3 linked regions of the Shimia isoporae genome follow. The protein of the gene in region 1 interacts with the protein of each later gene in a pairwise test. Links are inferred from orthologs where the notes say so. Each region holds a gene or a part of one and is shown in the gene's direction. Other genes may lie near its edges. The genes, in order: ssb, BXY66_RS03460 and recO.

Region 1 (2,921 bases):
CATGGCACGTCGCACAGGATTGCGTGCGATTCAGAGACAGGTTTTCATCATGAAACAAGGCTTCGCCCAATGCCTCGACGCTCTCAAAAGGGGCAGCCACGCCGCCGGATGCCGAAAAACACAAACACAACGCGATTGCCGAGCGGGTCAGATGCATAGATTGGAACCTTCAGATAATTCGTACATGACATTCGACCATGCACCTGTGGTCGGGTTTGATAGAAATCAATAGCTGATAAAATTTGTCTGGAAAGAGTTGCGCTGAGAAGACTTAGCCTCCCAGAATAACCCGCACGTAGTTCTGCGTTTCCTTATATGGAGGAATACCCCCATATTTCTGTACCGCTTCCGGTCCCGCGTTGTAGGCCGCCAAAGCCAACCGCCATGAGCCGAAACGCAGATACTGAGCCTTGAGATACCGAGCACCGCCTTCCAAATTTTGCTGCGGATCAAGCGGGTCTACCCGCAAGGCTCGCGCGGTCGCGGGCATCAATTGCGCGAGGCCAAGTGCCCCTTTGTGGGATTTCGCAGCTGCATTCCAATTGCTCTCTTGCTTTACCAGTTTGAGAAAGAGGTCAACCGGGATGCCGTGCAACAAAGCCGCCTCGCGCGCCATGGCAAGATAAGGTCCGGAATACGTTCCGCGATAGCTGCCATCCCCCCATTTGGACGGAGTGTAAATCGGTTGCGGCTTCAAACGCACAGATCCGCGATACTGTTCGGAGGCCCGCCCATCCAGAACCTTGGTCTGATTCTTGAAAACACGGGCTTTGGACTTGGACGACACAGTCTGCGCCATCACGGGGGCACTTGCCAAAACCGCGATCATTGTCGCACCGATAACCTTGCGCAATACCATGCCCACACTGCCCTGACTTAGGTTGCAAAATTTGTAGCGTAGTCCAAACCCAAGATCAATTCCGACGCCCCGCGTGCTGATAGGGTGAATTTTAATCAACCTTTCGGTAACCATCTGGGTGCAAGAATCGGCTTTCCATCCCCCTGCACCAATGGTGTAAGGTGGCCCGAACCAAACAACAGATTCCACGGGAGACAAGGCGCATGGCCGGATCGGTGAACAAGGTTATTCTCATTGGCAACCTGGGGCGCGACCCCGAGGTGCGCACCTTCCAGAACGGCGGCAAGGTCTGCAACCTGCGTATCGCGACTTCCGAACAGTGGAAAGACCGCAACACCGGTGAACGCCGCGAGCGCACTGAATGGCACTCTGTCGCAATTTTTCAGGAAGGCCTCGTACGCATTGCCGAGCAATACCTGCGCAAAGGCTCAAAAGTTTATGTGGAAGGCAAATTGCAAACGCGTAAATGGCAGGACCAATCCGGTCAGGACCGTTACTCCACAGAAGTTGTCTTGCAGGGATTTGATGGTGTTCTGACCATGCTCGACGGGCGCTCCGGTGGCGATGGCGGCGGTTATGGCGGCGGCCAAGGCGGTGGCTTTGGCGGCGGATACGATCAGGGTGGCGGATACGATCAGGGCGGCAGCTTCGGCGGCGGTGGCGGCCAGCAAGGCGGCGGCGGTGCCCCATCCCGAGATCTGGACGACGAAATTCCGTTCTGATCCCGATTGGATCAAAACTGCAAAGGCTGCGCTTTGGCGTGGCCTTTTTCTTTGCCCTTTCGCCCGCTCATGCGAGCCGCTAAGACTGTGGTGAACGATCATTCACCGAGGAAGCAGCGTGACCGACACATCTTCTTTTGACAAAGCCCTCGAGCAACGTCTCGTGGCGTACTGCGAAATAGACAGCCAGAGCGACGAACACTCGCCCTCCAAACCGTCAACCGCCATTCAGTTGGATGTGCAGCGCCACTTGCAAGCCGAACTGGAAAAGATCGGCGCCTCGGATATCGAGTTGACCAGCTATGGCGCGTTGCTCGCCACAGTGCCGGCCACCGATCCCAATGCCCCGACCATCGGGTTTTGCGCCCACGTGGACACTGCACCACAGTTCAACGCCGCAAATGTGAAGCCCCGGGTCCACCGGGCCTGGAGCGGCACCGACATCACCTTCCCCGACAATGCGGATCTCGTTCTGAACGCAGAAACATCCGACTATCTTGGGGACCGTGTAGGAGATGACATCATCACCGCAAGTGGCCTTACCCTGTTGGGCGCTGACGACAAAGCCGGCGTTGCGATCATCATGACGATGGCCGAACACTTGCTTAGCACGCCGGGGCTCAAACACGGCAAAGTGCGTCTGGCTTTTACACCGGACGAGGAAATCGGGCGGGGTGTGGACGACGCTTTGCCGGAAGACTTCGGCGTTGACTTCGCTTATACACTTGATGGCGCCAAGCGTGGCACCATGGAGTATGAGACCTTCTCAGCCGACGGTGCAGTTGTCACGATTTCAGGCGTTTCGGCCCATCCGGGTTACGCCAAAGACAAGATGGTCAACGCGCTGCATGTGGCCGCGGCGATCACATCTGCACTCGACGAGGATGGCACGACGCCTGAAACAACGGATGGCACACAGGGGTTCACCCACATCTACGCACAGGATGGCGGAAGCTCTGAAACCACGCTGCGCTTCATTATCCGTGATTTCGAGCTGGAAGGACTCGCAGAAAGAGGCGCGCGCCTGCAGGCTGTCTGTGCCAAGGCAGAAGCCGACTTTCCCGGCGCCAAGGTGTCTTGCGAGATTACCAAGCAGTACCGGAATATGCGCTACTGGCTCGAAGATGACATGACACCCGTAGATCTCGCTCGAGACGCAATGCGAGAACTCGGCATGGATCCGAAATCTGTCCCGATCCGCGGCGGTACTGACGGATCGCGTCTCACCGAGCTCGGCGTACCCTGCCCCAACCTGTTCACCGGCATGATGGAAATTCACGGTCCGCTCGAATGGATTTCCGTACAGGACATGGCGCTTGCGACGAAAACAATCCTGACCA
Region 2 (3,068 bases), 590 kb from region 1 along the record:
GGATCGCGCGGTGAACCTGATTGGTGCCGGCAAGATTGTCATAGGCGGCAGCAATCACGCTGCGATGCGTGTCTTCGAGCCGGTCAAGGCGGGCTTCGAGCCGCTCCATGGCTATACCGCGCAAATCCACGATGTTGCCGCCCATCGTTTTCTCGTTGGCCGCAATCAGCGCGCGCATTAGATCACGGTCTTCAAGAATCACGTCAGGAGACGAAATGATCTTGTCCCGCAGGGTGTCGTCGATCTGTGGAGTGCTGCTCATGTCAGTGCCGTTTTTTCTCGTTGGCCGCACCTTAGCAGAGGGCCGCGCGGATTGCCGCAACTTTTTTGGTGACGGTTTGTGCTGTGGCAGAGGATCGCCGCCTTGCCTTTGCCGTTCAGATGCGGATGCTTAGGGCTCGCCTTCATCTGGCGTGGCAGGCACAGCGGATCACACGAGCATGACAGAGCCCGACATGGGACCGGAGTATTTTGAGGAAGGCGCGCTGGTGGCGGTTCTGACCACGCAGCCGCTGGACCGGTTTCTGGACTACAAGGCGCCAACTGGTGGGTGTTTCCGCGGTGCTTTTGTCGAGGTGCCATTGGGGCCGCGACGGGTGCTCGGGGTCATCTGGGGACCCGGCAAGGGCGACTTCGATATCTCCCGCATCCGCGCGGTCCAACGCGTTTTGGACGTGGCGCCGATGGGCGAGGACATGCGGCTGTTTCTGGAACGTGCTGCGGCGTATACATTAACGCCGATGCACGCGATGCTGCGCTTGGCGACGCGGGCGCCTGGGCTGTCGGATCCGCCTTCGATGCGCAAGATCTATCGGTTGGGCGAAGGTGAGCCGGATCGGCAAACCGACGCGCGAAGGCGTGTACTCGAGACTTTGCGCGAATATGGCGGGCTTTCCTTCACCATGGGCGAGTTGGCGCAAATGGCAGGCGTAACCAATTCGGTCATCAAAGGTCTGGTGAAACAGGGCGTCGTGCGAGAAGAGGACACACCACGCGATGTGCCATTCATGCGCCTTGATCCGGACTATGGCGGAAAAGACCTGACTGAAGCACAGGCAAAAGGGGCCGACGCCTTGAGGGCTGGAGTGCGAAGCGGCGATTATGGGACAACGCTTTTGCGCGGGGTTACCGGTTCGGGCAAGACCGAAGTTTACCTCGAAGCGGTGGCTGAATGCCTGCGAAAGGGGCGGCAGGCTCTGGTGCTGCTGCCGGAGATTGCTTTGACGGCGGAGTTTCTTACACGCGTAGAAGCGCGGTTCGGGGCGAAGCCTGCCGAATGGCATTCCGGTGTGACCATGACAGAACGGCGGCGCACTTGGAAGATGGTCGGGCAGGGCGGTGCACAGATGGTGATCGGCGCGCGGTCCGCGCTGTTTTTGCCCTATCGTGATCTAGGCTTGATCGTCGTCGACGAAGAACATGACACCTCATACAAACAGGAGGATGGCGTGCTGTACAATGCTCGGGACATGGCGGTGCTGCGGGCGTCTCTTGCTGCGTCTCGGGTGGTGCTGGCTTCTGCAACTCCTAGCCTTGAAAGTTGGACCAATGCCGAAGCCGGAAAATACGAAAAGCTGGAACTGACTTCACGGTTCGGTGCGGCTGTGCTGCCCGAAATGCGCGCGATAGACATGCGGAGCGAGGATTTGCCACGGGACCGTTGGATTTCTCCGACGCTCAAACGCGCGGTGGATCGGCGTATTGAGAAAGGCGAGCAGTCCCTGTTGTTCATCAACCGTCGGGGCTACGCGCCGGTGACCATCTGCCGGGCCTGTGGGCATCAAGTGGGCTGCGATCATTGTGATGCGCGGATGGTGGAACACCGTTTTCTGAAACGGCTGGTGTGTCACCAGTGCGGCGAGACCAAACCTATGCCCGACACCTGTCCGAGTTGTGACGTCGAAGGAAAGCTTGCACCGGTTGGTCCGGGGGTGGAACGCCTCGCTGAAGAGGCCGAAAAACTCTGGCCGGATGCGCGTCAGGCGGTTCTCTCGTCTGACCTTTTCGGATCGGCCCGAGCCCTGAAGGAAGGTATCGAGAAAATCGCGAGCGGTGGCGCCGACATCATCATTGGCACCCAACTCGTAGCCAAGGGCCACAATTTTCCTTTGCTCACGTTGGTCGGTGTAATCGACGCCGACTTGGGCCTGCAAGGATCCGATCTGCGCGCCGCCGAACGCACATTTCAGTTGATGAGACAGGTTGCAGGGCGGGCGGGGCGTTCAGAAAAGCCAGGGCAGGCGCTCTTGCAGACCTATCAGCCCGAGCATCCGGTCATCCGCGCGACGCTGGCTGGCGACGAGCTCGGTTTCTGGCGTGCAGAAGCGGACGAGCGCCGCTTCGCCGGGGTACCGCCCTTCGGCCGGATGGCCGGAATTATCCTATCCGGTCCGGATGTGTCGCAGGTTTTCGACCTTGGGAACGCACTTGCGCGAAATGCTGGCATGCTGCGCGAGATCGGCGCAGAAGTTTATGGCCCTGCGCCAGCACCGATTGCGCGCGTGCGCGGCCGGCACCGCGTGCGCTTGCTGGTCAAAGCGGACAAAGGTGCGCCTTTGCAGGCGGCGTTGGCCAAATGGGTTGGCCAGTTCAAGTTAAAGGGCGATCTGCGCCTGTCCGTCGACATCGACCCGCAGAGTTTTTACTGACCTTCTTTGTGGCCTAAAATACCCTGGAGCGCGAGGCAGCGCCTCGCATCCTGCAAGCCTGAGCGCCGAAGGCGCACCGTTTGGTCACCTCTAGACAAACACACGCTCTGTGCAAATTTGTGTCTCGCCATTCGCACCGCACAGGCGTAAAGCCGAAGCATGTTCAAAAGAATTTCCCTTGATGACGCACAGCATCTGCCGGTTTGGCGGCGGCCTGTCGCTTTGTTGGTGCTGATGGCAATCGGTATGCCGATTGCGTTCAATGTCTGGCTGGCACTTCTCAACAACTTTGTGACCGATGCGGCGGATTTTGATGGCCTCGACATTGGCATTTTGCATTTCGTCCGAGAAATTCCCGGCTTCCTCGCAATTCTGGTCATCTACCTCTTGTATCTGTTTCGGGAACAGACGCTTGGGCTT
Region 3 (2,980 bases), on another replicon or contig:
AGAAACGATTTTGGAAGGTCTGGAAGAAATCGGTCAGGGGCGCAAGGTTGCGTTGGCGATTAACAAAATCGATCGCGTGAAATCCGAAGATCTACTGGCACTGGCCAAGAATCTGAACGAGCGCTTTGATTTCGTCGAGACCTTTATGATCTCGGCAGAGAAAGGCCACGGCTGCGACACGCTGAAGGCATGGCTGGCAGGTCAGCTTCCCGAAGGGCCTTGGCTCTATCCTGAAGACCAAATTGCGGACCTCCCGATGCGTATGATCGCCGCTGAGATCACCCGGGAAAAGCTGACGCTCCGCCTCCATCAGGAATTGCCCTATCAGATGACGGTTGAAACCGAGAGCTGGGAAGAGCGCAAAGACGGGTCCGCACGAGTGGATCAGATGATCTATGTGATGCGTGACGGGCACAAAGGCATTGTCCTTGGCAACAAGGGAGAGACCATCAAGGCGGTTTCCAAGGCGTCGCGTGAAGAACTTGAAGAGTTTATGGGGCGCCGTATCCACTTGTTTTTGCAGGTCAAAGTACGCCCCAACTGGCTTGAGGAAAAAGAGCGCTATTCTGAAATGGGCCTCGATTTCCGCGACGGCAACGCCTGATTATGCGCCTGACCGCAGAGTTCTGGGTTCAGGCCTATCTGGCACGTTTGCGCACCTACGAAATCCCGGCTTTTGTTGTGGCGCATGGCGACGACACAGCAGGCGCGGTGTTGGTCAAGCTGAATACGCTGGACGGGCAGGCCATGGTGTTTGAACGTTCGTTCGACCTAATGAGCGGTGAGCGACGCTGGGTGGTTCTGTCTGAAGGTGCGGAGGCAGATGTTGACGCTGCCTTGGCCAAGCAACGCAGTTTTGATGCCGATGCTTGGGTGATCGAGGTAGAGGACCGTCAAGGGCGTCACCTGCTTGATGAACCGGGTTTGGCGGATTGACGGTCTGACAAAACGCCAGCCGCTCTTCCATTTGTAATGCGCTTGCGATTACCTGTGCCAAAGGAGGGCGCGGATGGACTGGCGCGATCAGGGCTTTGTGCTCTCGACCCGAAAACACGGCGAAACCTCGGTCATCCTTGAGGTCTTTACTCCCGAGCATGGGCGCCATGCGGGCGTGGTACGTGGCGGGGTCAGCCGGAAAATGACGCCCATCCTGCAACCCGGACATCAGCTTGATGTGACCTGGAGAGCGCGGCTGGAGGACCACCTCGGCAGCTTCACCGTGGAGCCTGTTAGATCGCGGGCAACGGTGCTCTCCGATCGAATGGCGTTGGCGGGGCTGAACGCAGTCACGGCTCTTTTGGCATTCTGTTTGCCAGAACGCGAAGTGCATGGAGACCTCTATCGACGTTCGGAGCAATTGCTGGACTTATTGGGTCAGAACGATATCTGGCCGCTTGCGTATCTGCGTTGGGAAATGGCGTTGCTGGAGGAAATGGGGTTCGGATTGGACCTGTCTGCCTGTGCGGTTAAAGGCACCAATCGGCACCTCGACTTCGTGTCACCCAAGTCGGGTCGCGCGGTGTCCGCCGAGGGAGCAGGGGAGTGGGCGGATCGCTTGCTGCCGCTGCCGCCTGTAATGCTGGGTAAAGGTGAAGCGCCCGATGACGAGATTTCGCAAGCATTTAGAACGACGGGCTATTTCCTCTCGGAAAAACTCGCGCCCGAATTGGGGCTGCGCCCCTTGCCCGAGGCCCGCGGTCGGTTTGTTGATTTGTTCAACCGCCGTCTGTGATCCCGACAAATACCATCTCGCGCCCGTCTTCGTTGGTTAGCACCATATTGGGGCCAGAAACCTCGACGATCTGCATGTCCTTTAGGTCCGCGAAATACTTGCGTTCTTGAGTGGAAAACGTGCATTCCGGTGCAGTGATGTTGTCCTCAAGTTCAATTTCGAACCACGGGTAGGGCGCCCTCTGCCCTGCAGTAAATTGGGTGCAGGGACCCGTTCCATTTACGCTGCCATGCGGGCCAAAAGCGATTTCGTTGGAAAAAGTGACTGGTTGCCCGTCAACTTCGACAAGGCGCCAGACATAGTTGCCGCCGCCGTATTTGACGAGCGTTTCACCGGGGTCGCATGCGGTTATGATCAGCAAGCAGCTAAAGAGAACAAGTTTCTTCATGGCTTATTGATAGAGTGCCAAAATCAAATCGACCAGAGTGCCCATGGCGGGGCCGTTTATCTCGCCGTCACGCGACGAAAGATCGTCCATGCCAATCACGGAAGCATACAGAATCCGCACCAGTTCCGGATTGGTTAGACCGATTTCCTTCATCAATGCTGACAAGTACTGCATGCGCAAACCGTCTACACGGGCGATGGCCTCCGCAACCTTCGGGTCGCTGCGCCCCCAAGCGCGTATCGCTGGTTCCAACGCTATGCCACCGTAATCGGCAGGCGCACCTGACACAGCGATCTGGCCAAGTGCCCGCAACTTGTGAACGGCCGATTCCTGTTCTTCAATTTGCGTGACGATGTCCGCGTATGCTTTGCTCTCCCATTCCTTGAGGATCGCGGAATGAAAAGCTGGCACGTCTTTGAAGTGCCAATAGAACGAACCCTTCGTGGTCTTGAGCCGTCGCGCCATAGGCTCCGCCTTGAGCGCGCCTCCACCTGCTTCGGTAAGTGCCACGAAACCGGCTTTCAGCCAGTCCTGCTTTGATAGTCGTTTACTCATGCATCAACCATACGGTAGCGTATTGACTCTCGCAAGCGCGCGGCCCAAATTCTCAACCATACGGAATCGTATGGTTTGAGGAGAGGGAATATGAATTATTGGATGGCTTCTGCAGGCGGGCTGCTTTTGCTAACGGCGTATGTGCATGTCTTTATGGGCGGGCCGGAAATTCATGACGTGATTCAAGCGAGTGCACTTGACCCCGGGGTCCGAGGCGTCGCGGCTGTGATCTGGCATGCAATCACAGCGATCTTGCTTGTTTATGCGGTGGTTTGCGCATCGCTTGCGAAGTCACCCAACCGCGG

What was found.
Region 2: the proteins of ssb (region 1) and BXY66_RS03460 interact in binary tests that used the Escherichia coli proteins (3 or more experiments, as listed by UniProt). The link is inferred for Shimia isoporae from one-to-one orthologs.
Region 3: the proteins of ssb (region 1) and recO interact in binary tests that used the Escherichia coli proteins (3 or more experiments, as listed by UniProt). The link is inferred for Shimia isoporae from one-to-one orthologs.

The regions. Positions count from the first base shown.
Region 1 is NZ_SMGR01000001.1:1,287,932-1,290,852, reverse strand. What follows is about bases 58-2,821. They hold ssb (single-stranded DNA-binding protein), read left to right. Parts: upstream 58-1,062; coding sequence 1,063-1,581; downstream 1,582-2,821. Other genes in these bases: pepT (peptidase T), read left to right, coding at 1,700-2,821; BXY66_RS06330 (lytic transglycosylase domain-containing protein), read right to left, coding at 272-859; BXY66_RS06335 (cytochrome-c peroxidase), read right to left, coding at 58-157. In the rest of the region: more of BXY66_RS06335, read right to left, coding at 1-57; more of pepT, read left to right, coding at 2,822-2,921. UniProt on the Escherichia coli protein: Plays an important role in DNA replication, recombination and repair. Binds to ssDNA and to an array of partner proteins to recruit them to their sites of action during DNA metabolism. Acts as a sliding platform that migrates on DNA via reptation.
Region 2 is NZ_SMGR01000001.1:696,712-699,779, forward strand. Bases 134-3,044 are described here. They hold BXY66_RS03460 (primosomal protein N'), read left to right. Parts: upstream 134-440; coding sequence 441-2,648; downstream 2,649-3,044. Other genes in these bases: BXY66_RS03455 (DUF484 family protein), read right to left, coding at 134-262; BXY66_RS03465 (MFS transporter), read left to right, coding at 2,808-3,044. In the rest of the region: more of BXY66_RS03455, read right to left, coding at 1-133; more of BXY66_RS03465, read left to right, coding at 3,045-3,068.
Region 3 is NZ_SMGR01000003.1:200,258-203,237, reverse strand. Bases 48-2,870 are described here. They hold recO (DNA repair protein RecO), read left to right. Parts: upstream 48-1,009; coding sequence 1,010-1,732; downstream 1,733-2,870. Other genes in these bases: BXY66_RS15265 (hypothetical protein), read left to right, coding at 2,766-2,870; BXY66_RS15270 (TetR/AcrR family transcriptional regulator), read right to left, coding at 2,124-2,675; BXY66_RS15275 (META domain-containing protein), read right to left, coding at 1,716-2,120; BXY66_RS15285 (DUF1491 family protein), read left to right, coding at 604-936; era (GTPase Era), read left to right, coding at 48-604. Outside these bases: more of era, read left to right, coding at 1-47; more of BXY66_RS15265, read left to right, coding at 2,871-2,980. UniProt on the Escherichia coli protein: Involved in DNA repair and RecF pathway recombination.